Regions from separate parts of the Streptomyces fradiae ATCC 10745 genome, predicted to be linked through region 1. Evidence: predicted binding sites of a transcription regulator. Region 1 holds the regulator's gene; each other region holds the start of a gene.
The links. Region 1 encodes HrcA, which represses chaperone genes, less so after heat shock. Its sites were predicted from a motif close to TTNGCACTCNGNNNNNCNGAGTGCNAA; they were not measured.

Region 1 (9,624 bases):
CACGAGGGCCCCGGCTACGACGGCGGCGCCGTCACCCAGTCGATCAGCTCCTCGACCCGGCCCAGCAGCTCCGGCTCCAGGTCCCGGTACGAGCGGACCCGGCCCAGGATGTGGCGCCAGGCCGCGCCGGTGTTCTCGGGCCAGCCCAGCGCCCGGCACACCCCGGTCTTCCAGTCCTGGCCGCGCGGCACGGCCGGCCACGCCGGGATGCCCAGCGCCGACGGCTTCACGGCCTGCCACACGTCCACGTACGGATGCCCCACCACCAGCACGTGCGGGTCGGTGACCGACGCGGCGATCCGGGCCTCCTTGGACCCCTGCACCAGGTGGTCCACCAGCACCCCGAGCCGGGCGTCCGGGCCGGGGCGGAAGTCCCGGACGACCGCGGGCAGGTCGTCGACGCCCTCCAGGTACTCCACGACGACGCCCTCGATCCGCAGGTCGTCGCCCCACACCCGCTCCACCAGCTCCGCGTCGTGGCGCCCCTCCACGTAGATCCGCCCCGCCCGCGCGACCCGCGCCCGCGCACCCGGCACGGCGACCGACCCGGAGGCCGTACGGGACGGCCGCACCGGCTTGGCGGCGGTCGGCCGGACCAGGGTCACCGGGCGGCCCTCCAGCAGGAAGCCGCGCGGCGCCAGCGGGAAGACCCGGCGCTTGCCGAACCGGTCCTCCAGCGTCACCGCGCCGGCCTCGCACCCCACCACCGCCCCGCAGAACCCGGTACCGGCCTCCTCGACCACCAGGTCCGGCTCGGCGGGCACCTCCGGCACGGCGGCCGGCTTCTTCCACGGAGGGGTCAGGTCGGAGTCGTAGGCGCGCATGCGACCAGACGCTACGACACGGCGAACCGGCGGGCCAGCTCATCGCGTTGGGCGCGGACGAACGCCGCGTCCACCACCGCGCCGTGCCCCGGCACGTACGCCGCGTCCTCGCCGCCCAGCGCCAGGAGCCGGTCCAGCGCGGCCGGCCACAGCGCCGGGAACGCGTCGGGCCCCGCCTGGGGCTCGCCCGACTCCTCCACCAGGTCCCCGCAGAACACCACCTCCGGCGGGGCGTCCCCGGCCGCGCCCGGCACCAGCAGCACCAGGTCGTGGCCGGTGTGGCCGGGACCGGCGTCGGCCAGCATCACCTGCCGGCCGCCCAGGTCGAGCGTCCACTCCGCGCACACCAGGTGGTGCGGGCGCACCAGGACGTCCGCGGCCTCGCCCGCCTCGTCCTCGGGGACGCCCCACCGCACGGCGTCCGCCCGCAGCTCCTCCCGCTCGCGCACCAGCACCTCGTCCAGCCCGACCGCGCCGAACACCTGCGCGCCCGAGAAGGCCGCCGCCCCCAGCACGTGGTCGAAGTGCGGATGGCTCAGTGCGATGTGCGTCACGCGCCGGCCGCCCAGCAGCCCCCGCGTCTGGGCCCGGATCCCGGCCCCCTCCCGCAGCGTGGAACCCGCGTCGAACAGCAGCGCGGCGTCCTCGCCCACCACCAGGCCGACGGTCGCGTCCCAGCCGGGGAGCCTCCTGCGCCCCACTCCGGGGGCGAGCCGCTCCCACCCGTACTCTTCCCAAGCGACGTCCATACCGCGACGCTATCGGCAAGCACCCGCCCGCCGCGCCCGGCGAGCGGGCCGACCACCGCCGCCGCGTGGGGCGAGCGGACCGGCCACCCGTCCCGCCACGGGACCGGCCACCGCCGCCGCGCGCCCGGTGGCGCCCGGCCGCACGCCGCCGCGCGCCCGGCAGCACCGCGCTTCCGGCACCGCACGGCAGGTGGCTTCCGGCACCGCACGGCAGGTGAGCGGCCCCGCTCGCCGTCGCGCTCGCCACGCCGCCCTTGCCAGGCATCGACCCCGGCGCCGTACACTGGCGGCGGGGATGATTGGCACTCGGACACGGTGAGTGCCAGCAGACGTCAGCCGACCGGAGCAGGACCGGAACGAACTGGAGGTGCGCGCCGTGCTCAGTGAACGCAGACTCGAGGTCCTGCGCGCCATCGTCCAGGACTACGTCGGCACCGAGGAGCCCGTCGGCTCCAAGGCGCTCACCGAGCGCCACAAGCTCGGCGTGTCACCGGCCACCGTCCGCAACGACATGGCGGTGCTGGAGGAGGAGGGCTTCATCGCCCAGCCCCACACCAGCGCCGGACGCATCCCCACGGACAAGGGCTACCGCCTCTTCGTCGACAAGCTCGCCGGAGTCAAGCCGCTGTCGCCGCCGGAGCGCCGGGCCATCCAGAACTTCCTGGAGGGCGCGGTCGACCTGGACGACGTCGTGGGCCGCACGGTCCGGCTGCTCGCCCAGCTCACCCGCCAGGTCGCGGTGGTGCAGTACCCCTCGCTGACCCGGTCCACGGTGCGCCACGTGGAGCTGCTGTCGCTGGCCCCGGCCCGGCTGATGCTCGTCCTGATCACGGACACCGGGCGGGTGGAGCAGCGGATGGTCGACTGCCCCGCCCCGTTCGGCGAGACGTCCGTCGCCGACCTGCGCGCCCGGCTGAACAGCCAGGTCGTGGGGCGGCGGTTCGCCGACGTGCCCAGGCTGGTGCAGGACCTCCCCGAGTCCTTCGAGCCGGAGGACCGCGGGACGGTCTCCACGGTGCTCTCCACGCTGCTGGAGACGCTGGTGGAGGAGACCGAGGAGCGCCTCGTGATCGGCGGCACCGCCAACCTCACGCGCTTCGGGCACGACTTCCCGCTCACCATCCGGCCGGTGCTGGAGGCGCTGGAGGAGCAGGTCGTGCTCCTCAAGCTGCTCGGCGAGGCGACGGACCCCGCCATGACCGTGCGCATCGGCCACGAGAACGCCCACGAGGGGCTCAATTCCACGTCGGTCGTCGCGGTCGGCTACGGTTCGGGCGACGAGGCGGTCGCCAAACTCGGCGTGGTCGGACCGACCCGCATGGACTACCCCGGAACGATGGGAGCGGTACGCGCAGTGGCACGTTACGTCGGACAGATCCTGGCGGAGTCGTAAGTGGCCACGGACTACTACGCCGTACTCGGCGTGCGCCGCGACGCGTCCCAGGACGAGATCAAGAAGGCGTTCCGGAGGCTCGCCCGCGAGCTGCACCCGGACGTCAACCCCGATCCGAAGACGCAGGAGCGGTTCAAGGAGATCAACGCCGCCTACGAGGTGCTGTCGGACCCGCAGAAGAAGCAGGTCTACGACCTCGGCGGCGACCCGATGTCCTCGTCCGGCGGGGCCGGCGCGGGCGCGGGCTTCGGCGCGGGCGGCTTCGGCAACTTCTCCGACATCATGGACGCCTTCTTCGGTACGGCGTCCCAGCGCGGCCCCCGGTCGCGCACCCGCCGCGGCCAGGACGCCATGATCCGGCTGGAGATCGAGCTCGACGAGGCCGCGTTCGGCACGACGAAGGAGATCCAGGTCGACACGGCCGTCGTGTGCACCACGTGCTCCGGCGAGGGCGCGGCGCCCGGCACGTCGGCGCAGACCTGCGACATGTGCCGCGGGCGCGGTGAGGTCTCGCAGGTGACGCGGTCCTTCCTGGGCCAGGTCATGACGTCCCGCCCGTGCCCGCAGTGCCAGGGCTTCGGCACGGTCGTGCCGACGCCGTGCCCGGAGTGCGCGGGCGACGGCCGGGTGCGCTCCCGGCGGACGCTCACGGTCAAGATCCCGGCCGGTGTGGACAACGGCACGCGCATCCAGCTCGCCGGCGAGGGCGAGGTCGGCCCCGGCGGCGGCCCGGCGGGCGACCTGTACGTGGAGATCCACGAGCTGCCGCACCCGGTCTTCCAGCGGCGCGGCGACGACCTGCACTGCACGGTGACCATCCCGATGACGGCGGGCGCGCTCGGCACGAAGGTGCCGCTGGAGACGCTCGACGGCCTGGAGGAGGTCGACATCCGTCCGGGCACGCAGTCGGGCCAGTCGATCCCGTTGCACGGGCGGGGCGTCACGCACCTGCGCGGTGGCGGGCGCGGCGACCTCGTCGTGCACGTCGAGGTCCAGACGCCCACCAAGCTGGACGCCGAGCAGGAGCGCCTGCTGCGGGAACTGGCGGAGCTGCGCGGCGAGGAGCGGCCGCTGGGCCAGTTCGCGCCGGGCCAGCAGGGCCTGTTCTCGCGCCTGAAGGACGCCTTCAACGGCCGCTAGCGGTACCGCCGCCCCGTCGGCCCCGGCCCCCGAGGCCGGGGCCGACGCGCGCCCGCCCCGACCGCGCGGCCCCGCCCAGGCCGCCCCGGCCGTACGGCCCCCGCCCGGACCGCCCCGGCCGTACGGCTCCGCCCTGCGCGCCGTACGGCCGGCACCCGCCCCGGCCGCGCGGCCGCGGCGCCGGCAGCGTCCGCACCGGCCAGGGGCACCCGCCCGTACGGGGGGCGCCCCGTGGTCCGGGCCGTCCACCGCGGGCCGCTCCGAAGCCCCCGCGGGTGCCCCGCCCGTACCCCGCCCGGGGCTTCGCGGCGCGGATTCGATGGGGGCGCGGGGGCGTGACACCATGCGTCCATGTCCTCCGCGCTGACCGATCTCTGCCGGTACCCGATCGTGCAGGCGCCCATGGCCGGCGGCGCCTCCTGCCCGGAGCTCGTCGCCGCCGTGTCCGAGGCGGGCGGCCTCGGGTTCCTGGCGGCCGGGTACAAGACGGCCGACGGCATGTACCAGGAGGTGCAGCGGGTCCGGGGGCTCACCGCCCGCCCCTTCGGCGTCAACCTCTTCATGCCGCAGCCGGGCCAGGCGGACGCCGCCGCCGTCGACCTGTACCGCCAGCAGCTCGCCGGTGAGGCCACCTGGTACGACACGCCGCTCGGCGACCCGGACCGCGGCCGGGACGACGGCTACGACGCCAAGCTGGCGATCCTCCTCGACGACCCCGTACCGGTCGTGTCGTTCACCTTCGGCTGCCCCGCGCCCGAGACGGTGGCCGCCCTCGCGCGCGCGGGCACCCGCACGGTCGTCACCGTCACCAGCGCCGACGAGGCGCGCGCGGCGCAGCGCGCGGGCGCCGACGCCGTGTGCGTCCAGGGCGTCGAGGCGGGCGGCCACCAGGGCACCCACCGGGACGACCCGGAGGCCGGGACGTGCGGCACCGGCCTGCTGACGCTGATCACCAGGATCCGCGAGGCGGTGCGGCTGCCGATGCTCGCCGCCGGCGGCCTGATGCGCGGCGCCCAGATCGCCGCCGTCCTCGCGGCGGGCGCGGAGGCCGCCCAGCTCGGCACCGCCTTCCTGGTGTGCCCCGAGTCCGGCGCCGACCCGCTGCACAAGCGGGCCGTCACCGATCCGCTGTTCACCCACACCGAGCTGACCCGCGCGTTCTCCGGCCGCCCCGCCCGCGGCCTGGTCAACCGCTTCGTGCGGGAGCACGGGCCGTACGCCCCGGCCGCCTACCCCGAGGTGCACCACCTGACCAGCGGGCTGCGCAAGGCCGCCGCACGCGCCCAGGACCCGCAGGGCATGGCCCTGTGGGCCGGGCAGGGCCACCGGCTGGCCCGCGAACTGCCCGCCGGGCAGCTCGTCGACGTACTCCACTGCGAACTCCGGTCGGCCGTCTCCGCGCTGGCCGTGGAAGGTGCCTCATGACCGCCCCCGTCTTCGTCGCCGACGACCTGACGGCCGCCGCGCCCGGCGCGGTGCTCACCCTCGACGGACCGGAGGGGCGGCACGCGGTGTCGGTGCGCCGCCTGCGCGTCGGCGAGGAGGTCGTCCTCACGGACGGCGCCGGGCGCGGCGCGTACGGCACGGTCGCCGCCGTGGAGGGCAGGGACCGCCTCGACGTGGCCGTGGCCGAGGTGCGGGACGAGGCCGCGCCCGCGCCCCGCATCACGGTCGTGCAGGCCCTGCCCAAGGGCGACCGGGGCGAACTGGCCGTCGAGACGATGACCGAGACCGGGGTCGACGCGGTCGTGCCCTGGCAGGCCGCCCGGTGCATCACCCAGTGGCGCGGCGACCGGGGCGCGAAGTCCCTGGCCAAGTGGCGGGCCACCGCGCGCGAGGCGGGCAAGCAGTCCCGCAGGCTCCGCTTCCCCGAGGTCGCGGACGCCGCGACCACCGCGCAGGTGGTCCGGATGCTGGCCGAGGCCGACTTCGCGGCCGTCCTGCACGAGGAGGGCGCCGAGCCGCTCGCCACCGCGCCGCTGCCGGCGGGCGGCCGGATCGTGCTGGTCGTCGGCCCCGAGGGCGGGGTGGCCCCGGACGAGCTGGCCGCGTTCGCGGCGGCCGGGGCCAGGCCGTACCGGCTGGGGCGCAGCGTCCTGCGGACCTCCACGGCCGGCACGGCGGCGACCGCGCTCCTCCTCGGCCGCACCGGCCGCTGGTCCTGACCCGCCCGGCCTCCCCGGCCGCCGGCTGACCACCCGGCCGTCCCGCCGGGGCACCCCGCGCGCTCCGGGACGGGCCCGCCCGGCGCCTCCTCCCGGCGTCCTCCCCGACGCCCGCCCGGCGTCCCCCCCCCCCGACGCCCGCCCGGCGTCCCCCCCCCCGACGCCCGCCCGGCGTCCCCCCGACGCCCGCCCGGCGTCCCCCGGCGTCCTCCCGCGGCGCGCGTTGCGCTCGGCGCGCCCCCCCCCGCGGGCGGACCACTCGGCCGTCCCTGGCCGTCCCCGGCTGTCCCCGGCCGTCCCCGGCCGGGCACGGGGCGGCGATAGGGTACGGACGTATCTGCCGTCCGAGGAGAGAGGGCCGCCAGCATGGCCGGAGAGCCGCGCAGCGACTGCCTGTTCTGCAAGATCGTTTCGGGGGAGGTGCCCGCGACGGTCGTCCGCGAGTCGGAGACCACCCTCGCGTTCCGCGACATAAACCCCCAGGCGCCCGTCCACGTGCTGGTCATCCCGAAGGCGCACCACGCGGACGCCGCCGCGCTCGCCGCCGCCGCGCCGGAGGCCGCCGCCGACGTGCTGCGCGAGGCCGGCGCGGTCGCCGAGCAGGAGAAGACCGACGGCACCGGCTACCGGATCGTGTTCAACACGGGCGCCGGCGCCGGCCAGACCGTCTTCCACGCCCACGCCCACGTCCTCGGCGGGCGCGGTCTCGAATGGCCCCCCGGGTAGCCCACGTGTCCGTACGGGAACTCGTCGTGCTGGGCACCGCCAGCCAGGTGCCCACACGCCACCGCAACCACAACGGCTACCTGCTCCGCTGGGACGGCGAGGGCATCCTCTTCGACCCGGGCGAGGGCACCCAGCGGCAGATGCTGCGGGCCGGGGTCGCCGCGCACGACATCGACCGGATCTGCGTCACCCACTTCCACGGCGACCACTCCCTGGGCCTGGCGGGGGTCATCCAGCGCATCAACCTCGACCAGGTCCCGCACCCCGTCGCCGCCCACTACCCGGCGTCCGGGCAGCGGTTCTTCGAGCGGCTGCGGTACGCCACCGCCTACCGCGAGCGGGCCGACATCGTGGAGGTCCCCGTGGCCGCCGACGGACCCGTCGCGCAGACCCCCGGCTACACCCTGGAGGCCCGCCGCCTGTCGCACCCCGTCGAGTCGTTCGGGTACCGGCTCACCGAGCCCGACGGGCGCCGCATGCTGCCCGAGCGGCTCGCCGCGCACGGGATCAAGGGCCCCGACGTCGGCCTCCTCCAGCGCGAGGGCGCCCTGCGCGGGGTGCGGCTGGAGGACGTCAGCGAGGTACGGCCGGGCCAGCGCTTCGCGTTCGTCATGGACACCCGCCTCTGCGACGGCGTCCACGCGCTCGCCGAGGGGTGCGACATGCTCGTCATCGAGTCGACGTTCCTCGACGAGGACGCCTCGCTCGCCGTCGAGCACGGCCACCTGACCGCGGGGCAGGCCGCCGCCGTCGCCCGCGACGCGCGCGTGCGCCACCTCGTCCTCACCCACTTCTCCCAGCGCTACGGCGACCCGTCCGCCTTCGAGCGGCAGGCCCGCGCCGCCGGGTTCGACGGCGAGCTGACCATCGCCCAGGACCTCGTCCGCGTGCCCCTCCCCAAGCGCCCCTAGGAACGACCGCCCCCATGAACCGCCCCCACGTGCACGACGCCCGGGTGAACGACGCCCGCGCGCACCTCCCCGAGCACCTGCCCAAGGCCGAGCTGCACCTCCACATCGAGGGCACCCTCGAACCGGAGCTGGCCTTCGCCCTCGCCGCCCGCAACGGCGTCGACCTGCCCTACGCCGACACCGACGCGCTGCGCCGCGCCTACCGCTTCGAGGACCTCCAGTCGTTCCTCGACCTGTACTACGCGCTCATGGCCGTGCTGCGCACCGAGGACGACTTCGCCGAGCTCGCCGACGCCTACCTGGCGCGGGCCGCCGCGCAGGGCGTGCGGCACGCCGAGGTCTTCTTCGACCCGCAGGCCCACACCTCCCGCGGCGTGCCCTTCGGCACGGTCGTGGAGGGCCTGGCGCGGGCCCTGGAGGGCGCCGAGGAGCGGCACGGCGTCACCACGCGGCTGATCATGTGCTTCCTGCGGGACGAGTCCGCCGAGTCCGCGATGGCGACCCTGGAGGAGGCCCGGCCGTACCTGAGCCGCATCACCGGCGTGGGCCTCGACTCCGCCGAGGTCGGGCACCCGCCCGCCAAGTTCCGCGAGGTGTACGAGGCCGCCGCCGCGCTGGGCCTGCGCCGGGTGGCCCACGCCGGCGAGGAGGGCCCGCCGTCGTACATCCGCGAGGCGCTGGACCTCCTGGGGGTCGAGCGGGTCGACCACGGCCTGCGGGCGCTGGAGGACCCGGAGCTGGTCGAGCGGCTCGTACGGGAGGGGGTGCCGCTCACGCTGTGCCCGCTGTCCAACGTCCGGCTGCGCGCGGTGGACGCGCTGGCGGACCACCCGCTGAAGGCCATGATGGACGCCGGGCTCCTGGTCACCGTGAACTCCGACGACCCGGCCTACTTCGGCGGGTACGCCGGCGACAACCTCGGCGCCGTGCGCGACGCCCTCGCCCTCACCGGCGAGGACCTGCGGCGACTGGCCCGGAACTCCTTCCGGGCGGCCTTCCTCGACGACGACGAGGAGCGGCGGGCCCGGTACCTCGCCGAGGTGGACGCCTACCCCCTCGACTGACCGGGCCGCCCCGGCCCACCGGCGCCCCGGCCCACCGGCGCCCCGGCCACGGCGCCCCGGCCCCTGACGACGGCGCCCCGGCCACCTGACCACGGCTCCCGCGACCGGAGTTCCCGAACCGCGGCCCCCGGCGGGCCCCATCCGGCACACTGGCCAGATCAGCACCGCGTGACCGGGAGCCCGCCGTGACCACACCCGACGCCGTCCCCGCCCCCTGCCCCGACGCCGCCCCCGGGGCCCCCGAAGCCGCCGGCAGCCGGGGCCCCGCAGCGCCCCGCCCGGGCGCCCCGCGCGCCGGGGCCCCGCACCACGGAGCCGACCACACCGGTGGCGTGCGCTCCGGGGGCGCGCACGGGGCCCCGCAGCGCCCCGGGACCGGACACACCGCGGGCGTGGACCCGCTGGGCACCCTCCGCACCCCCTCGGACCCCGAGTGCGACGTCTTCCTCACCGGCACGGTCTTCCTCGACATCGTCTTCACCGGCCTCGACAGCGCACCCGCGCGCGGCACCGAGACCTGGGCGCGCGGCATGGGCTCCAGCCCCGGCGGCGTCGCCAACATGGCGACCGCCCTGGCCCGGCTGGGGCTGCGCACCTCCCTGGCCGCCGCGTTCGGCGACGACCACTACGGCGAGTACTGCTGGGACGCGCT
Region 2 (9,624 bases), 1.0 Mb from region 1:
GCCAGCGCGTCCAGCCCCACCAGGTGCAGCGCGTCCACCAGGAGCCCCAGCTCCACCCCGTACCCCACCGGGAACGGCAACCGCTCCAGCAGCGAGCGCCGGGCCGCGTACTCGCCGCCCAGCGGCTGTACGAACCCGGCCAGCAGCGGCCAGTGCAGGTTCAGCAGCGGGCGCGCCACCAGCTCCGTCACCCGCCCGCCCTGCCCGGCGCCCCCGTCCGCACCGGCACCGGCACCGGCAGCCCCGCCGGCCCCGATCCCGGCAGCCCCGGCAGCCCCCTCGGCCCCGGCCGCGCCGCCCGGCCCGGTGCCGGCACCGCCCCGGTCCGCCCCACCGGCCGCGCCCGCGCCCGCGCCGGTGAACGGCCGGTCGTACATCGCCTTCACGAACTGCACGTCCGGCTCCGTCAGCAGCGGCCCGACGATCCCCGTCACGAAGTCCGCGTCGAACTCCCGCAGGTCGGAGTCGACGAAGCACACGACGTCCCCGTCCGTCACCAGCAGGGAGCGCCACAGCACCTCGCCCTTGCCGGGCACGGCGGGGATGCGGGGCAGCACCTCGTCCCGCGCCACCACCCGCGCGCCCGCCTTCGCGGCCACCTCCGCCGTCCGGTCCGTGGAGCCCGAGTCCAGGACCACCAGCTCGTCGACGAGCGGCACCGCCTCCGACATCAGGTCCCGGCGGATCACGGCGACGATGTCCCCGACCGTCGCCTCCTCGTTCAGCGCGGGCAGGACGACGCTCACGGTCGTGCCGTGGGCCCGTTTCGCGGCGAGCAGCCGGTCGATCGGCCGGTCGGCCACGGACCAGGACCGCCGGCCCAGCCAGCGCTCCACCTCTTCCAGCACGCGCGCCACTCCTCGGTCTCTCGGTCGTTACGGGCGGGTATGTGATCCATCTCGCGGTGCGGACGCCTGTCTCAGACCCCCGCCCCGTCGGTTACAGTCTTGAACAACGCGCGAGACCACCGCATGCCGGGGTCCCCGCGCCGACAACCGCATACCGCTCATCCAGAGGGGCAGAGGGACACGGCCCGATGAAGCCCCGGCAACCCTCCAGTCGGTTCTCGCACGTTCACGCGAGGTCCCCCGGCTCGGGAAGGTGCCAATTCCGTCTCACGACGACACGCGTCAGTGAGGAAGATGAGGAGAAAGGGCCTCGCCTCCCATGGCTGTGCAGACCGCCGCACCCACCACCCCCTCGGGTACCCCCTCCGTCGACCTCGGCCCCGCCGCCGGGCTCTCCTGCCGCGAGTGCGGCGAGCGCTTCCCGCTCGGCCCGATCTTCGCCTGCGCCCACTGTTTCGGCCCGCTCGAGGTCGCCTACGACCTGCCGGCCGGAGACCCGGAGCAGCTGCGCAAGCGCATCGAGTCCGGCCCCGCCAGCATCTGGCGCTACGCCCCGCTGCTCCCCGTCCCCGCGGACGTCGCGGACAAGCCGAACCTCAACCCCGGCTGGACCCCGCTCGTCAAGGCCGACAACCTCGCCCGCGAACTCGGCGTGACCGGCGGCCTCTACGTCAAGGACGACTCCGGCAACCCCACGCACTCCTTCAAGGACCGCGTGGTCGCCCAGGCCCTGGAGGCCGCGCGCGCCTTCGGCTTCACCACCCTCTCCTGCTCCTCCACGGGCAACCTGGCGGGCGCGGTCGGCGCCGCCGCCGCACGCGCCGGCCTGCGCTCCTGCGTGTTCATCCCGCACGACCTGGAGCAGGGCAAGGTCGTCATGGCCGCGGTGTACGGCGGCGACCTGGTCGGCATCGAGGGCACGTACGACGACGTCAACCGCTTCTGCTCGGAGCTCATCGGCGACCCGCTCGGCGAGGGCTGGGGCTTCGTCAACGTCAACCTGCGGCCGTACTACGCGGAGGGCTCCAAGACCCTCGCGTACGAGATCTGCGAGCAGCTCGGCTGGCGGCTGCCGGACCAGATCGTCGTCCCCATCGCCTCCGGTTCCCAGCTCACCAAGATCGACAAGGGGCTGCGGGAGCTGATCGCGCTCGGCCTCGTCGAGGACCGCCCGTACAAGATCTTCGGCGCCCAGGCCGAGGGCTGCTCCCCGGTCTCGGCCGCCTTCAAGGCCGGCCACGACGTCGTGCGCCCCCAGAAGCCGGACACCATCGCCAAGTCCCTCGCCATCGGCAACCCGGCCGACGGCCCGTACGTCCTGGACATCGCCCGCCGCACGGGCGGCGCCGTCGAGGACGTGGACGACGCGCGGATCGTCGACGCCATCAAGCTGCTCGCCCGCACCGAGGGCATCTTCGCCGAGACGGCCGGCGGGGTGACCGTCGGCGTCACCCGCAAGCTCATCGAGACCGGCGCGCTGGACCCGGCCCTCACCACCGTCGTCCTCAACACCGGCGACGGTCTGAAGACCCTGGACGCGGTCGCCCCGACGACCGGCCCCACCACGACGATCCGCCCGAGCCTGGACGCGTTCCGCGACGCCGGCCTCGCCCACTGACACCCCGGAGACACGAACATGAGCGTCAACGTCCGCATCCCCACCATCCTGCGCACCTACACGGGCGGACAGGCCGAGGTGCCGGCGGAGGGCAGCACCCTCGCCGAGGTCATCGAGTCCCTGGAGAAGAACCACCCGGGCATCGCCGCCCGCGTCCTGGACGACCAGGGCAAGCTGCGCCGCTTCGTGAACGTCTACGTCAACGACGACGACGTCCGCTTCGAGCAGGGCCTCGACACGGCGACCCCGCAGGGCGCCGGCGTCTCCATCATCCCGGCGGTCGCCGGCGGCTGACCCCGCCCCCGGCCCACCGGCGCGCCCCGCGTCGGGCGCCGCCCCCGGGACCCCGCGCACCCCGCACCCCCGTACCCCGCCACGGCCACGACCGGGCGGGGTACGGGGGTGCCGTCGCGTGGCGGGAGCGGTGGGCCGGGCGCGATAGAGTGGGCCCGGTTCCCCGCCCCGCCTGTGCCGGGCGCATATGAGAACGCGCCGGGGTCCGACCAGAAGTAGCCAAACTCGTGTGGACGTCCGAGTGTTATGCGCCTTTTGTCGGCCCGACTTGCCCTGGATTCCGCCGATTCCGGCCGCCTTTTCCGTTCACCCGTGCTCGGATTTCTCGTCCGATTGACCTGTTGCAGAGGGCAGTTGGGCAGATACATTCAGCCGCGGTCGACGCGTTCCGGCGCACGCCCACCCCTGTCAGTGGGCGAGGTCTGACCCGGGTCCGCGAAGTGCGGTCCTGTGCAAGGGCCAGTAATAGGGGAGTTAGGCATGGCTCAGGGCACCGTCAAGTGGTTCAACGCGGAGAAGGGGTACGGCTTCATCGCGGTCGACGGTGGTGCGGATGTCTTCGTGCACTACAGCGCGATCCAGATGGATGGCTACCGCACCCTGGAGGAGGGCCAGCGGGTCGAGTTCGAGATCTCGCAGGGCCAGAAGGGTCCGCAGGCGGACATGGTCAAGATCGCCGTCTAGGCACGACGCGTTCCGGCCAACGGCATTCAAGGAGGGCCCGCACCCTGAGGGGTGCGGGCCCTCCGGCCTGTCCGGGACCTGGAGCGGCCGGGTGCGCCCCGGGCGGGCGGCGGGGGCGCTCGGGGCGCCCCGGGGGTGGTGGGGGTGTGCGGGGGGCTCCGGGGGTCGGGCCCCGGCTGACGGCGCCCGCCCGGCCCGGCGGGTGAGGCCCTCGCCCGGTGGGTGCGGCTCTCGGCTCGGTGGATGCGCCCCTTGGTCCGGTGGATGCGCCCTTTGGTCCGTCGGCGCCTCCGCGCCCCGGCGGACGCTTCCGCGTCCCGTCGGACGCCTCCGCGCCCCGGCGGGTGCGCGCCTCGGCCCGCTGGAGGGGACCGCGTCCTGGTGTGCGGGGTCACGGGGGGCGTACGCGCCTGCGGAAGCGGACATTCCGGACGGCGCGCGCGGCGCGGGCGGGTCCGGCAGGGCGCCGGAAACCGGCTTGCCGGGGCCCGTGCCGCCGTGAGGCGCTTGCACTCTCCTAGGGCGAGTGCTAATCATTGGCGTTAGCACTCTGCGCATGAGAGTGACAACGAAGGACCTCGTCGGTGAGGCCCGAGGGGCGTGTGGGGCAAGGAACCACACGGCACACGGGCCGTCCGTCGCGGGCGCCAGCGCGGTCCGGAGCAATCCACCCCAGTCCGGGAGGACCACTTCACATGGCCAAGATCATCGCGTTCGACGAGGAGGCACGGCGCGGTCTCGAGCGCGGGATGAACCAGCTCGCCGACGCCGTCAAGGTCACCCTTGGCCCCAAGGGTCGCAACGTCGTCCTCGAGAAGAAGTGGGGCGCCCCCACGATCACCAACGATGGTGTCTCCATCGCCAAGGAGATCGAGCTCGAGGACCCGTACGAGAAGATCGGCGCCGAGCTGGTCAAGGAAGTCGCCAAGAAGACGGACGACGTCGCCGGTGACGGTACGACCACCGCGACCGTGCTCGCCCAGGCGCTGGTCCGCGAGGGCCTGCGCAACGTCGCCGCCGGCGCCAACCCGATGGCCCTGAAGCGCGGCATCGAGAAGGCCGTCGAGGCCGTCTCCGGTGCGCTGCTGGAGCAGGCGAAGGACGTGGAGACCAAGGAGCAGATCGCCTCCACCGCGTCCATCTCCGCCGCCGACACCCAGATCGGCGAGCTGATCGCCGAGGCCATGGACAAGGTCGGCAAGGAAGGCGTCATCACCGTCGAGGAGTCCAACACCTTCGGTCTGGAGCTCGAGCTCACCGAGGGCATGCGCTTCGACAAGGGCTACATCTCGGCGTACTTCGCGACCGACATGGAGCGCATGGAGGCCGTCCTCGAGGACCCGTACATCCTCATCGTCAACTCCAAGGTCTCCGCGGTGAAGGACCTCCTCCCGCTGCTGGAGAAGGTCATGCAGTCCGGCAAGCCGCTGCTGATCATCGCCGAGGACGTCGAGGGCGAGGCGCTCTCCACGCTGGTCGTCAACAAGATCCGCGGCACGTTCAAGTCCGTCGCCGTCAAGGCCCCGGGCTTCGGCGACCGCCGCAAGGCCATGCTCGGCGACATCGCCATCCTCACGGGTGGCCAGGTCATCTCCGAGGAGGTCGGCCTCAAGCTGGAGAACGCCGGTCTGGACCTCCTGGGCCGCGCCCGCAAGGTCGTCATCACCAAGGACGAGACGACGATCGTCGACGGTGCCGGCGACAGCGAGCAGGTCCAGGGCCGCGTCAACCAGATCCGCGCCGAGATCGAGAACTCCGACTCGGACTACGACCGCGAGAAGCTCCAGGAGCGCCTGGCGAAGCTGGCCGGCGGCGTGGCCGTCATCAAGGCCGGTGCCGCCACCGAGGTCGAGCTGAAGGAGCGCAAGCACCGCATCGAGGACGCGGTGCGCAACGCCAAGGCCGCCGTCGAGGAGGGCATCGTCGCCGGTGGTGGCGTGGCCCTGCTCCAGGCGTCCGCCGTCTTCGACAAGCTGGAGCTGGACGGCGACGAGGCCACCGGTGCCGCCGCCGTCAAGGCCGCCCTGGAGGCCCCGCTCAAGCAGATCGCCGTCAACGCCGGCCTCGAGGGCGGCGTCGTGGTGGAGAAGGTCCGCAACCTCACCCCGGGCCACGGCCTCAACGCCGCGACCGGCGAGTACGTCGACCTGGTCGCCGAGGGCATCATCGACCCGGCCAAGGTGACGCGCTCCGCGCTGCAGAACGCCGCGTCGATCGCCGCGCTGTTCCTCACCACCGAGGCCGTCATCGCCGACAAGCCGGAGAAGGCCGCCGCGCCGGCCGGCGGCGGCATGCCGGGCGGTGACATGGACTTCTGATCCTCGCGGATCGGACCAGTCCAGTAGGACGTCAGAGGGCGGTACCCCCGGTGCGGGGGTACCGCCCCTTTCGCCGTCCGGGCTCGTTCCGTACGGAGTCGTCCGGGTCGTTCGTCCGGGGCTGACCGGAGAAGGTACCGAGGCACACAGGGGCAGAGTGGGGCATTTCACTTAAAGCCGGGCGTGGTTACGGCTGATTGTCTGTTCATGTGACGATGGGGCGGGTCTCCCCGGGTGGGAGGCCCTTGTGCAGCCGACCCCACAAGGAATCCCGTGCAGACCCTCGACTCCCTGATCGTCGACGTCAACGACGTCTTCTGGACCTATCTGCTCATTCCGGTCGTCGTGCTCGCGGGCCTCTGGTTCACCCTGCGGTCCCGCGGTGTGCAGATCCGGCTCCTTCCCGAGATGTTCCGCGTGCTGAAGGACCCGGCGCCCGAGTCCGCAGGGGGCGGCGGCAAGCCCGTCTCGTCGTTCGGGGCCTTCACCATCTCCGCCGCGGCCCGCGTCGGTACGGGCAACATCGCGGGTGTCGCGGGAGCGATCACGCTCGGCGGCGCCGGCGCGGTCTTCTGGATGTGGGTCATGGCCCTCGTCGGCGCGGCCTCCGCGTTCGTCGAGTCGACGCTGGCGCAGCTGTACAAGGTGCGCGACGAGGACGGCACGTACCGCGGCGGCCCCGCGTACTACATGCGGCGCGGCCTCAAGAAGCCGTGGCTGGGCCTGCTCTTCGCCGTGACGATCACCGTGACCTTCGGCTTCGTCTTCAACGCCGTGCAGTCCAACACCATCACCGCCGTCGTCAGCGGCTCCCTGGGCGCCGAGAGCGCCGACGGGCTCGCCCCGGTGATCGGCGCGGCCGTCGCCCTCCTGCTGGGTCTGGTCATCTTCGGCGGCGTGCGCCGCATCGCCTCGGTCACCCAGTGGCTGGTGCCCGTGATGGCGATCCTGTACCTGGTCCTGGGCGCGATCGTCGTCCTGCTGAACGTCGGCGACATCCCGCGCGTGTTCGCGGACATCGTCGGCGGGGCGTTCGGCTTCCGCGAGGTCGCGGGCGGCGCCGTCGGCGCGGCGATCCAGAACGGCATCCGGCGCGGCATGTTCTCCAACGAGGCCGGTCTCGGCTCCGCCCCCAACGCGGGCGCCGCCGCCGAGGTCACCCACCCGGTCAAGCAGGGCCTCGTACAGGCGCTGGGCGTCTTCTTCGACACCCTGCTGATCTGCACGATGACCGCCTTCATCATCCTGACGACCAACCCGACGCTGGCCGGCCGCCAGGGCGCCGACCTGACGCAGTCCGCGCTGGAGTCCACGCTCGGCGCCTGGGCCGGCCACGCGCTGACCGTCGTCGTCTTCATGCTGTGCTTCTCGACGCTGATCGGGAACTACTACTACGGCGAGTCGAACATCGAGTACATGACGACCAAGCGCTGGGCGCTGCCCGCGTACCGGACGCTCGTCCTGGTCACCGTCTTCCTCGGCGCGCTCGGCACGGTCAGCGTCGTGTGGAACCTGGCGGACGTCTTCATGGGCTTCATGGCGCTGGTCAACCTGGCGGCGATCGTCCCGCTGTCGGTGGTGGCCTTCCGCCTGCTGGAGGACTACCAGGCGCAGCGCCGCGAGGGCCGCGACCCGGTGTTCACGGCGAGCCGCCTGCCGGACCTGACCGGTGTCGAGTGCTGGCCCGACGAGGCCGGCCGCGACCGCGTCGCCTGACAGGCCCTGCGACTGACGGCCCTGCGACTGACGGGCCCCGCGTCTGACGGGCCCCGCGTCTGACGGGCCCCGCGTCTGACGGGCCCCGCGCCTGACCGGTCGCCGCCGGTCGGTCCCGCGCCCGCGCGTTCCGTCCCGAGGGCGGCGGCTCCCACCCGGAGCCGCCGCCCTCGGGCGTTCCCGGCGGGGCGGCCGGGCGGGGGCGCGGGGGCCGCCGCGCAAGTCCGGTTAGTCAGATGGGGTTGTCGGGGCGGCGACTCCGTTCAGGGCGCCCCCTCATTGACCACGCTGTGTAGGGAGATCGTTCACAGAGCGTATGGAGGTGCGTGCCATGGCGGAGCGGCTGCGGGCTGCGGAGGAGACGGTGGACCGCTTGCGGGACGAGCTGCTCAGGGTCGGTGTGGTCCTGCCGTCGCTGCGGGTGGACCTGGTGACGGTCACGAGCGAGGCACCGTATCCGCTGGTGGAGCTGGGCCGGTGCAACCTGGACACGGCGGTCCGGCTGGCCGCCGCGCTGGAGGGGGCGCGGAAGTGACGGCGGCGGGGAGCGGCCGGCCGCCTACGGTGGGGGCGGCGCGCTCCCCGCCGAGGGCACGGCCACGGAGGCGCCGCCGACCCCCCGGTAGCCGGTGGTCGTGCTGGCCGTCGGCCGCAGGCCCACGGAGGGGATGTCGGCGCGGACGCGGGCCGTGGTGGTGTGGCGGCCTGGCGCGGCCGGGACGCGGGACGTGCAGACGACGCCGGCCATGCCCCGCAGCCGGAAGCGGGGCCCGCCCGGGCAGACCAGGGCCCGGCCGGGGGCGGCCGGGTCGGTGACGGTGACGCGGTGCAGGTCGGCGCCGGACCGGTTCGTCACCACGTACCGCTTGACGACGGGGTGGCCGGCGGGAACGCCGCGGTCCTCGGCGGCGCGGCCAGGCAGCCCGTTGACGGTGACGGACAGGGTGAGGGCCCCGGCGCCCGCGCCGTCGGCGGCGGCGGACGGGGCGGAGGGCAGCGACAGGAGCATCACCGCCACGAGGAGCGGCGGCAGCAGCGAGCCGACGAGCGCCCATCGCCAGACCGCCATGCGAGCCATCCCCGCCTCCCCTCCGTGAGCCTTCCGGTCCGTCCCCACCACCCTCGAAGGCTCCCGCCCCCCGCGAAAGCGGGGCTACGCCACCCGCCCCCGGAACCACCCCACCGGCCGACCGGCCCCCCCCTTCGCGCCGTATGGCCGGAGGGCCGGAGGCGGCCTTGCATGGAGTGGGCTCCAAGGCGTTGGCTTGTCTCCCATGAAGTACACGCAGCTCGGACGCACCGGACTCAAGGTCAGCCGACTCGTCCTCGGCACGATGAACTTCGGACCCCAGACGGACGAGGCGGACAGCCACGCCATCATGGACGCGGCGCTCGACGCCGGTGTCAACTTCTTCGACACGGCCAACGTCTACGGCTGGGGCGACGACAAGGGCCGCACCGAGGAGATCATCGGCTCCTGGTTCGCGGGCGGTTCCCGCCGGCGGGACAAGGTCGTCCTCGCCACGAAGGTGTACGGCTCGATGGCGCCCGACGGGGAGGTCTGGCCCAACCACGACCGGCTGTCCGCCGTGAACATCAGGCGGGCCGTCGAGGGCAGCCTCAAGCGGCTGAGGACGGACTACATCGACCTGTACCAGTTCCACCACATCGACCGCCGGACGCCCTTCGAGGAGATCTGGCAGGCGATCGACGTACTGATCCAGCAGGGCAAGGTGCTGTACGCGGGGTCGAGCAACTTCCCCGGCTACAAGATCGCGCAGGCCAACGAGGCCGCCGCGCGGCGCGGCATGGTCGGTCTGGTCAGCGAGCAGTGCCTGTACAACCTGGCGGAGCGGCGCGCCGAGATGGAGGTCATCCCGGCGGCCCGCGACTACGGGCTCGGCGTCATCCCCTGGTCACCGCTCCACGGCGGCCTGCTGGGCGGCGTCCTGCGCAAGGAGCGCGAGGGCGGCGCGTCGCCGCGCGCCCGGTCGGGCCGGTCGGCGGACGCGCTGAGGGACACCGACATGCGGGAGAAGGTCCAGGCGTACGAGACGCTGCTGGAGAAGCACGGGCTGGAGCCGGGCGAGGTGGCGCTGGCGTGGCTGCTCACCCGCCCCGGTGTCACGGGCCCGATCGTCGGCCC
Region 3 (9,624 bases), 2.1 Mb from region 1:
CGAGCTGCTGCACAACGCCACCGCCTTCGAGTGCGCGGAGGTGCTGCTGGAGGTACGGGTGGACAACACCCGCGCGCAGCGGCTGTACGAGCGCTTCGGCTTCGAGCCGATCGGGTTCCGGCGGGGCTACTACCAGCCGGGCAACGTCGACGCGCTCGTGATGCGGCTGACCGTCCAGGACCCGGCGGAAGCGCCGGACGCCGGGCCCCCGGCCGACCCGGCCGACCCGGCCGACCCGGACGGGCCCCTCGAAGCCGACGCGGCCCCCGAGGCGCCCGGAGCCCTGGAGGGCCCCGAGGCCCCCCGGCCCCGCCCGACCCCCGAGGCTCCCCGGCCCCACCCGACCGACCCGACCGACCCGACCGACCGGACCACTGAGAGCGCTGAGACCCATGGCTGACGAACCCCTCGTCCTCGGCATCGAGACCTCCTGCGACGAGACCGGCGTCGGCATCGTCCGCGGCACCACCCTGCTGGCGAACGCCGTCGCGTCGAGCGTGGACGCGCACGCCCGCTTCGGGGGCGTCGTCCCCGAGATCGCCTCCCGCGCCCACCTGGAGGCGATGGTCCCCACCATCGAGCGCGCCCTGAAGGACGCCGGAGTCTCCGCGCGCGACCTCGACGGGATCGCCGTCACTGCGGGCCCCGGCCTCGCGGGCGCGCTGCTCGTCGGCGTCTCGGCGGCGAAGGCGTACGCGTACGCCCTGGGCAAGCCCCTGTACGGGGTGAACCACCTGGCCTCGCACATCTGCGTCGACCAGCTGGAGCACGGCCCGCTGCCCGAGCCGACGATGGCCCTGCTGGTCAGCGGCGGCCACTCGTCGCTGCTCCTCGCGCCGGACATCACCTCCGACGTCCGCCCGATGGGCGCCACCATCGACGACGCGGCGGGCGAGGCCTTCGACAAGATCGCCCGCGTGCTGAACCTGGGCTTCCCCGGCGGCCCCGTCATCGACCGGCTCGCGCGGGAGGGCGACCCCTCCGCCATCGCGTTCCCGCGCGGACTGACCGGGCCGCGCGACCCCGCGTACGACTTCTCCTTCTCCGGCCTCAAGACCGCCGTCGCCCGCTGGGTGGAGGCGAAGCGGAACGCCGGCGAGGAGGTGCCCGTACGGGACGTGGCCGCGTCCTTCCAGGAGGCGGTCGTGGACGTGCTGACCCGCAAGGCCGTGCGGGCCTGCAAGGACCAGGGCGTCGACCACCTGATGATCGGCGGCGGGGTCGCGGCCAACTCCCGGCTGCGCGCCCTCGCCGAGGAGCGCTGCGAGCGGGCCGGCATCCGGCTGCGGGTGCCGCGCCCCGGCCTGTGCACCGACAACGGCGCCATGGTCGCCGCGCTCGGCGCCGAGATGGTCGCCCGCAACCGGCCCGCCTCCGACCTGGGGCTGTCAGCCGACTCGTCGCTGCCGGTCACGGACCCCCACGTGCCGGGCAGCCACGGCCACGATCACGACCACGACCACCTGCACGAGATCAGCAAGGAGAACCTGTACTCGTGACGGTCACGCTGATGTGGGAGGCCCGCGCCGAGTCCGGCCGGGGCGCCGAGCTGCTGGAGTGGGCCCGCGCCCAGCGCCTGCGCGCCGAGCCGCTGCGCCGCGAGACGTTCACGGCCGAGCCCGACCGGGTCCTGGTGATGACCTGGTGGGACGCCCCGGGGACGGACGCGGACGTGCCCGAGCTGCCGGAGCCGCCCGCCGGACTGCTGACCCGGCCGGTCCACCGCTGGCGCTTCGTCTCCCGCGACGTGACGCCGTAGCCCCGCCGTCCGCGAGGTCCCGCCTCGGCCCCCGGTCCCGCGAGGTCCCGCCTCGGCCCCCGCGCCGCGAGGTCCCGCCGTGGTCCTCGCGCCGGTCCGGGCGGCCCCCCCCTCGGTCCGGCCGGCCCGGTGCTGGTTAGCCTCGGCCCGTGACGTCCCGCGCCCTGCCCCCGCCCCCGCCGCCCCCGCACCTGCGCGCCTGGCCCCACCGGGAGGCGCTGCTCGCCGACCGGGACCGGGCGCTCGGCGAGCTGGGGCGTCAGATGCTCGGCGCCGGCAGGCTGACCCTGTTCCTGCTGTGGCTGCTGCTCCTGGAGGCGGGCTGGGGCCTGCTCGGCGCCGCGCTCGCCGTGTTCGCCGACGCCCTTGACCCGTTCGGCCTCCTCCTGGGCCTGGTCCTGGCGCTGGCGGGCGCCGGGGCGCTCGTACCCGCCGCGTACTTCCACGTCGCCGGGGTGCGCCGGGACGCGGCGGCGCACCGGCTGTTCGCCCGCTGGGCCTCGCTCGACCGGGCGCCCGGCCCGGACGCCCGCCACCGGGCGCCGGGGCTGAGCCTCGCGTGGCTGCTGGTGTCGTTCGCGCTGTGCGCCGCGGGGCTGGGGATCTGCCTCGCGGTGCCCGCGGGCGCCCGGCCGGGCGAGGACTCGTACACCGGTGTCGCGTACGGGATGGGGGCCGGGCTCCTGCTGTGGCTGAGCGGCCTGGCGGGCGCGGCGAAGGCGGTGGCCCACTACCGGCTGGCCGTGCGGCTCCTCAGTCCCGCCCGTCCGGCGCCGGCTTCGCCGGGTGGCCGATCAGCATCACCGGAGCGCCCGCCGCGCGCGTGAGGAAGACCGTCGCCGCGTTCGGCCCCTTGGGCTTCACCCGGCGGCGCACCTCCTCCGGCTCCACCGCCGAGCCGCGCTTCTTCACCGTCAGCGTGCCCACCTCGCGCTCCCGCAGCAGCGCCTTGAGCCGCTTCAGGTGGAAGGGCAGCGCGTCGGTGATCTCGTACGCGGTGGCGTACGGGGTCGGCCGCAGCTCGTCGGCCGTGACGTACGCGATGGTCTCGTCCAGCAGTCCGCCGCCCACCCGCGCGGCGACCTCCGCGACCAGGTGGGCGCGGATGACGGCGCCGTCCGGCTCGTACAGGTAGCGGCCCGCCCGCCGGACCGGCGGCGGGGGCGGCGGCTCCGTCACGGCGAGGGTGGCGCCGGACGGCAGCAGGGTCGCCCGTACGGAACCGGGGGCCGTGCCGAACCACAGCACGGCCTCCTTCACGTCCCCGCCGTCGGAGATCCACTCGGCCTCGGCCTCCGGCGGCACCACCTCGTGGGGGATGCCGGGCGCGACCTTCAGGGCGGCGTGCCGGGCGCGCCGGGCCGTGTCGACCGCCCACGACAGGGGCGGCGAGTACGCCTCGGGGTCGAAGATCCGGCCGCGCCCGCCGCGCCGCGCGGGGTCCACGAACACCGCGTCGTACGGGGAGGTGTCGACCTCCGTCACATCGGCGCAGCGCACCTCGATCAGGTCGGCGAGGCCCAGCGCCTCGGCGTTGGCGCGGGCGACGGCCGCGGTGAGCGGGTCGCGGTCGACGGCGAGCACGCGGACGCCCGCGCGGGCCAGCGCGATCGCGTCGCCGCCGATGCCGCAGCACAGGTCGGCGACGCTGCGCACGCCGAGCCGGGCGAAGGCGGCGGCCCGGTGCCGGGCGACCGAGGCGCGGGTGGACTGCTCGACGCCGGCGGGCGTGAAGAACATCGCGTACGCGTCGTCCGCGCCGAACTTCGCCACCGCCCGCTGCCGCAGCCGCGCCTGCCCGAGGGCCGCCGACACCAGTTCCGCCGGGTGGTCGCGGCGCAGCCGGGAGGCGACGGCCAGCTCCTGGGCCGGGTCGTAGTGGCGCAGGTCGGTCAGGAGACCCCGGCCCTCGTCGGTGAGCAGGGCGGAGAAGGCGGCGAGATCGGTCACCCGTCCCATTCTGGTCCAGTGTGGGCCGGCCGGGGGACGGCGCCCGGCCCGGCGGCGGTGTCGCCGTGGTGCCGGGGCGGCGCGCTGACAGGATGCGGCGCCATGCAGCTTGTACGACAAAATCACCGTTCATCCGAAAATCCGACGAAAGCGGGGGCCGGGACACGGACGCGAGCCCGGACCAGGGCGCAGGCGCGGAGCAGGGCGCAGACCCGGACCCGGACCCGTACCGGGGCCCAGGCCCGTACCCGCGCCGGCTTCGGGGTGGTCGCGGCCCTCCTCGTCGCCGCCCTCGGCACGGCCTGCGCGGCGGAGGGCACCCCCGCCCCCGGCGCCCCGCCCGGCCAGGGCGGCGCCGGGACCGGCCAGGCCCCGGCGGCCGGGGGGCGGGGCGAGCAGGCCCCGCAGGCCCGGCCGGAGACCGCGTCCGGCGCGCTCGGGGCGTACGTCGAGAGGTTCCGCAAGGCCCAGGCGCAGCGGGCCGCCGTCGCCCGCCGCTGGGGCCTGAAACAGACGCCGCTCCTGCCCCCCGACCCGCCCGAGGTCAAACCGGAGATCACCTTCCGGAAGGGCTTCGGCGTCGGCGACCCCAGCCTCCCGCCCGTCTTCACCACCGTCCCCACCAAGGACCGCGTCGTCTTCCTCACCATCGACGACGGCTCCGACAAGGACCCCGAGCTGCTGCGGATGATGGCGGAGCTGGACATCCCGTACAGCGCGTTCCTCAGCGACTACCTGGTCAAGGAGGACTACGGCTACTTCAAGCGCATGCAGGGCCTCGGCGTGGCCCTGCACAACCACACGCTGACCCACCCGTACATGCCGGCGCTGTCGTACGAGGAGCAGAAGCGGCAGATCTGCGGCCAGCAGGACACCATCGAGCGGCAGTTCGGCAAGCGCCCCACGCTGTTCCGCCCGCCGTACGGCAACTACGACTCCGACACGCTGCGCGCCGCCCGCGCGTGCGGCATCAAGGCGGTGCCGCTGTGGTCGGCCGAGGCGTTCCCGGACCGCATGGAGTGGCGCGAGTGGGACCGCGACCTGCACCCCGGCGACATCGTGCTCACCCACTTCCGGGGGCGCGGCGAGTGGAAGGGGTCGATGGCCGACATGATCCGCCGGGCCATGGACACCATCACCGAGCGCGGGTACGCCGTGGCCCGCCTGGAGGACTACGTGTGAGACGCCGCGCCCGGCGGCCGGCGACCCGGCTTCCGTCGTCGCACGTCAGTGCGGGTCCGGGCGCGGCGCGCGGTCGTCGACTGGCACTCCGCTTGACCGAGTGCTAACCGCGGTCATAGTCTCGGCTCTGGCACTCCCCGCAGGAGAGTGCCAACACAGCGACGGGCAGGTCCGGCACCCGCGACGACGGATCCACCTGGTCGCCACCTCAGACAGTTGACCCCGTGAGATCTCCGAAGGGGGAGGTCGGATCGTGACGACCACCAGCTCCAAGGTTGCCATCAAGCCGCTCGAGGACCGCATCGTGGTCCAGCCGCTCGACGCCGAGCAGACCACGGCCTCTGGCCTGGTCATCCCGGACACCGCGAAGGAGAAGCCCCAGGAGGGCGTCGTCCTGGCCGTCGGTCCGGGCCGCTTCGAGAACGGCGAGCGCCTGCCGCTCGACGTCAAGACCGGCGACGTCGTGCTCTACAGCAAGTACGGCGGCACCGAGGTGAAGTACAGCGGCGAGGAGTACCTCGTCCTCTCGGCCCGCGACGTGCTCGCGATCGTCGAGAAGTAATCCACCACGTGCCGTGAACCGCGCCCCTGGCCCCCGCTGCTGTGCTGCCGCACGTGCGCCGGGCGGCGAGGGGCGCCGTTCTTTCTCCATCCAGTACCGAGAGGGCTGAATCGCTCCCATGGCGAAGATCCTGAAGTTCGACGAGGACGCCCGTCGCGCCCTTGAGCGCGGCGTCAACAAGCTTGCCGACACCGTCAAGGTGACGATCGGCCCCAGGGGTCGCAACGTCGTCATCGACAAGAAGTTCGGTGCGCCGACCATCACCAACGACGGCGTCACCATCGCCCGCGAGGTCGAGGTCGAGGACCCGTACGAGAACCTCGGCGCCCAGCTCGTGAAGGAGGTGGCGACCAAGACCAACGACATCGCGGGTGACGGCACCACCACCGCCACCGTCCTGGCCCAGGCGCTGGTCCGCGAGGGTCTGCGCAACGTCGCCGCCGGCGCCTCCCCGGCCGCCCTGAAGAAGGGCATCGACGCCGCGGTCAAGGCCGTCTCCGACGAGCTGCTCGCCACGGCCCGCCCGATCGACGAGAAGTCCGACATCGCCGCCGTCGCCGCGCTGTCCGCCCAGGACCAGCAGGTCGGCGAGCTGATCGCCGAGGCCATGGACAAGGTCGGCAAGGACGGCGTCATCACGGTCGAGGAGTCCAACACCTTCGGCCTGGAGCTGGACTTCACCGAGGGCATGGCGTTCGACAAGGGCTACCTGTCGCCGTACATGGTCACCGACCAGGAGCGTATGGAGGCCGTCCTCGACGACCCGTACATCCTGATCCACCAGGGCAAGATCGCCGCCATCGCGGACCTGCTCCCGCTCCTGGAGAAGATCATCCAGTCCGGTGGCTCCAAGCCGCTGCTGATCATCGCCGAGGACGTCGAGGGCGAGGCCCTCTCCACGCTGGTCGTCAACAAGATCCGCGGCACGTTCAACGCCGTCGCGGTCAAGGCCCCCGGCTTCGGCGACCGCCGCAAGGCGATGCTCGGCGACATGGCCGCCCTCACCGGCGCCACCGTCGTGGCCGAGGAGGTCGGCCTCAAGCTCGACCAGGTCGGCCTGGACGTGCTGGGCACCGCCCGCCGCGTCACCGTCACCAAGGACGACACCACGATCGTCGACGGCGGCGGCAAGTCCGAGGACGTCACCGGCCGCATCGCCCAGATCAAGGGTGAGATCGAGACCACCGACTCGGACTGGGACCGCGAGAAGCTCCAGGAGCGCCTCGCGAAGCTCGCCGGCGGCGTGTGCGTCATCAAGGTCGGCGCCGCCACCGAGGTGGAGCTGAAGGAGAAGAAGCACCGCCTGGAGGACGCCATCTCCGCGACCCGCGCCGCGGTCGAGGAGGGCATCGTCTCCGGTGGCGGCTCCGCGCTGGTTCACGCCGTCAAGGTGCTCGAGGACAACCTGGGCAAGGAGGGCGACGAGGCCACCGGTGTCGCCGTCGTCCGCCGCGCCGCCGTCGAGCCGCTGCGCTGGATCGCCGAGAACGCCGGCCTCGAGGGCTACGTCATCACCTCGAAGGTCGCCGAGCTCGACAAGGGCCAGGGCTTCAACGCCGCCACCGGCGAGTACGGCGACCTGGTCAAGGCCGGCGTCATCGACCCGGTGAAGGTCACCCGCTCGGCGCTGGAGAACGCCGCGTCGATCGCCTCCCTCCTCCTCACCACCGAGACCCTCGTGGTGGAGAAGAAGGAGGAGGAGCCGGCGGACGCGGGCCACGGCCACGGCCACGGTCACTCGCACTGACGCTCCCCCTCCCGGTCCGCGCGGACCCGGCCCCGAGCCGTCCCCGCGCGCCCCGCACGACGAGGCCCGGCGCCCCCCGAGGGGGGCACCGGGCCTCGCCCGTTCTCCCGCCCGGCCGGCCGGGCCCGGCTCAGGCGCGCGGCGGGGTGAACTCCGGCTGGTCCAGCACCCGCAGCCAGCTCCCGTCGGGCTGGCGCCGCACCACCTGAGCCCGCGCCCCCGCCCCGTCGCGCGGCGGCGTCGAGGTGAGCGCGAGGTCACCGCCGACCAGCGTGGGCAGCGGCGGCTCCGGCTCGAAGCGGGGCCGGTCCGCCAGCACCCGCTCCCACAGCGCCCGGATCGCCTCCCGGCCGACCGTCGTGCGCCCCGGCGGGTACGCCATCACGGCGCCCTCCTCGTAGAGCGCCGCCACCCCGGTCGCGTCCCCGGCGTTCGACCGCTCCACGAACAGGCGGGTGAGGTCCTCGGGCCGCACGGCCTTCTCGTACCGCTCGTACGGATCGACCCGTTCATCCCGTTCGTCCCGCTCTCGCATGGCGCGTTCCTCCTGACTTCCGGCTGCCGGCTTTCGGCGTCCCGTCCAGCCTCGCCAGCCGGCGATCAGAAGTCCAACGCATGTTCGCGCTGGAAACTAGAATCAGCGGTCATGGAGCTCAGGCAGCTGGAGTACTTCGTCGCGGTCGCCGAGGAGCGGAACTTCACCCGCGCCGCCGAGCGGGTGCACATCAGCCAGTCCGGCGTCAGCGCGCAGATCCGCAGACTGGAGACGGAGCTGGGCGCGGAGCTGTTCGACCGCTCCACCCGCACCGCCACGCTCACCCCCGCCGGGGAGGCCGCCCTGGCGCACGCCCGCGCCGCGCTCGCCGCCGCCGGGGCGCTCGGCCGGGCGGTGGACGAGGTCACGGGCCTGGTCCGGGGCCGCCTCGCGCTCGGGATGGTCGTCGGCTGCACGATCACCCCGCTGTTCGACGCGCTCGCCTCCTTCCACGAGGCGCACCCCGGAGTGGAGGTCCTGCTGCGGGAGGCGGACTCGGACCTGCTGGTCGACGCCGTCCGCGCGGGCACCCTGGACGTGGCGCTGGTCGGCACCCCGGACCCGCCCCCCGAGGGGCTGCGGGCGCACGTCCTCGTCCGGGAGCGGCTCGTGGTCGCCGTCCCGGCCGGGCACCCCCTGGCGGAGCGGCCGGGCGTCGCCCTGCGGGACCTCGCCGACCATCCGGTCGTCTGCATGCCGCCGGGCACCGGCCTGCGCGCCGTCCTCGACCGCGCCTGCGCCGACGCGGGCGTACGGCCCGCCCTCACCCTCCAGGCGGGCGCGGCGGACGCCGTCGCCGACCTGGCCGCGCGCGGACTGGGCGTCGCCGTGCTCAGCGAGTCGATGGCCGCCGCGTACGGCGACCGGCTCACCTCCCGCGTCATCGAGGACGCCCGCGACCCGGCGCTGCTGGCCCTGGTCTGGAAGGACGCCCCCGCCCCGGCGGTCCGCGCCTTCCTGGCCCACGGCCGCAGGGCCTTCGGCCGGCCGGCCGGCTGACCGCCCCGGGCGCCCGCCGCCGGCCCCGCCCTGCGCGCCGGCCCGTACGCGCCCGCCGTACGTGCCGGCCCGTACGCGCCGTACGCCCCCGCCCTGCGCGCCGGCGTGCGCCCCCGCCGGAGGCGCGCCTACCGGGGTCCGTACTTGCGGCCCGCGCGGGAGCTGATGCCGCCCAGCAGGCCGCGCGGGGTCAGCTTCACCACGCCCATCAGCGCCTTGTAGCGCGGGTCCGGGACGGACAGGGTCCGGCCGCGCGCCAGGTCCGCGAGCGCGTCCGACACGACCTTGTCGGCGTCCAGCCACATCCAGCCCGGGATGCCGTCCGTGCCCATCCCGGCCCGCTGGTGGAACTCCGTCCGGACGAAACCGGGGCACAGCGCCATCAGCCGCACCCCGCTGCCCGCCAGGTCCCGCGCCGCGCCCTGGGTGAACTGCACGACCCACGCCTTCGACGCCCCGTACGTCCCGCGCGGCACGAAGGCGGCGACGGAGGCCACGTTGACCACGCCGCCCCGCCGCCGCTCCCGCATCGAGGCCGTCGCCGCGGCCGTCAGCCGCAGCACCGCCTCGCAGTGCACCTTCATCATGCGCAGCTCGTCGGCCATCCCCACTTCGAGGAAGCGGCCCTTGTTGCCGAAGCCGGCGTTGTTGACCAGCAGGTCCACCGGCCGCTTCGGGTCGGCGAGCCGCGCCTCCACGGCCGCGATGCCCGCGTCCTCGGCGAGGTCCGCCGACAGCACCTCCGCCTCGACGCCGTGCCGGTCGTGCAGTTCGGTCGCCTGCTCGCGGAGCCGCTCCGCGTCGCGGGCGACCAGGACCACGTCATGGCCGTCGGCCGCCAGCCGCCGCGCGAAGGCGGCCCCGATACCCGCGGTCGCGCCAGTAATCAG

Region 2: a site for HrcA is predicted at 3,951-3,977, ahead of groL (chaperonin GroEL). Genes of this name have one in related genera too.
Region 3: a site for HrcA is predicted at 4,972-4,998, ahead of groES (co-chaperone GroES). Genes of this name have one in related genera too.

What each region holds. Positions count from the first base shown of each region.
Region 1 is NZ_CP023696.1:2,012,723-2,022,346, reverse strand. It holds gene CP974_RS09130 (DUF3097 domain-containing protein) at 15-824, opposite strand; gene CP974_RS09125 (MBL fold metallo-hydrolase) at 836-1,573, opposite strand; gene hrcA (heat-inducible transcriptional repressor HrcA) at 1,950-2,966, shown strand; gene dnaJ (molecular chaperone DnaJ) at 2,967-4,106, shown strand; gene CP974_RS09110 (nitronate monooxygenase) at 4,458-5,531, shown strand; gene CP974_RS09105 (16S rRNA (uracil(1498)-N(3))-methyltransferase) at 5,528-6,271, shown strand; gene CP974_RS09095 (histidine triad nucleotide-binding protein) at 6,638-6,997, shown strand; gene CP974_RS09090 (ribonuclease Z) at 7,003-7,908, shown strand; gene CP974_RS09085 (adenosine deaminase) at 7,923-8,972, shown strand; gene CP974_RS09080 (PfkB family carbohydrate kinase) at 9,305-9,624, shown strand, end outside.
Region 2 is NZ_CP023696.1:3,014,270-3,023,893, reverse strand. It holds gene CP974_RS13320 (glucosyl-3-phosphoglycerate synthase) at 1-848, opposite strand, end outside; SAM riboswitch class I at 1,004-1,149, shown strand; gene thrC (threonine synthase) at 1,168-2,466, shown strand; gene CP974_RS13310 (ubiquitin-like small modifier protein 1) at 2,485-2,760, shown strand; gene CP974_RS13305 (cold-shock protein) at 3,241-3,444, shown strand; gene groL (chaperonin GroEL) at 4,140-5,762, shown strand; gene CP974_RS13295 (alanine/glycine:cation symporter family protein) at 6,036-7,478, shown strand; gene CP974_RS13290 (hypothetical protein) at 7,795-8,013, shown strand; gene CP974_RS13285 (hypothetical protein) at 8,038-8,547, opposite strand; gene CP974_RS13280 (aldo/keto reductase) at 8,753-9,624, shown strand, end outside.
Region 3 is NZ_CP023696.1:4,112,045-4,121,668, forward strand. It holds partial or broken gene CP974_RS18520 (GNAT family N-acetyltransferase) at 1-217, shown strand, start outside; gene tsaD (tRNA (adenosine(37)-N6)-threonylcarbamoyltransferase complex transferase subunit TsaD) at 393-1,499, shown strand; gene CP974_RS18530 (hypothetical protein) at 1,496-1,759, shown strand; gene CP974_RS18535 (hypothetical protein) at 1,909-2,586, shown strand; gene CP974_RS18540 (class I SAM-dependent methyltransferase) at 2,513-3,718, opposite strand; gene CP974_RS18545 (polysaccharide deacetylase family protein) at 3,974-4,891, shown strand; gene groES (co-chaperone GroES) at 5,145-5,453, shown strand; gene groL (chaperonin GroEL) at 5,572-7,200, shown strand; gene CP974_RS18560 (YybH family protein) at 7,331-7,735, opposite strand; gene CP974_RS18565 (LysR family transcriptional regulator) at 7,847-8,734, shown strand; gene CP974_RS18570 (SDR family NAD(P)-dependent oxidoreductase) at 8,863-9,624, opposite strand, start outside.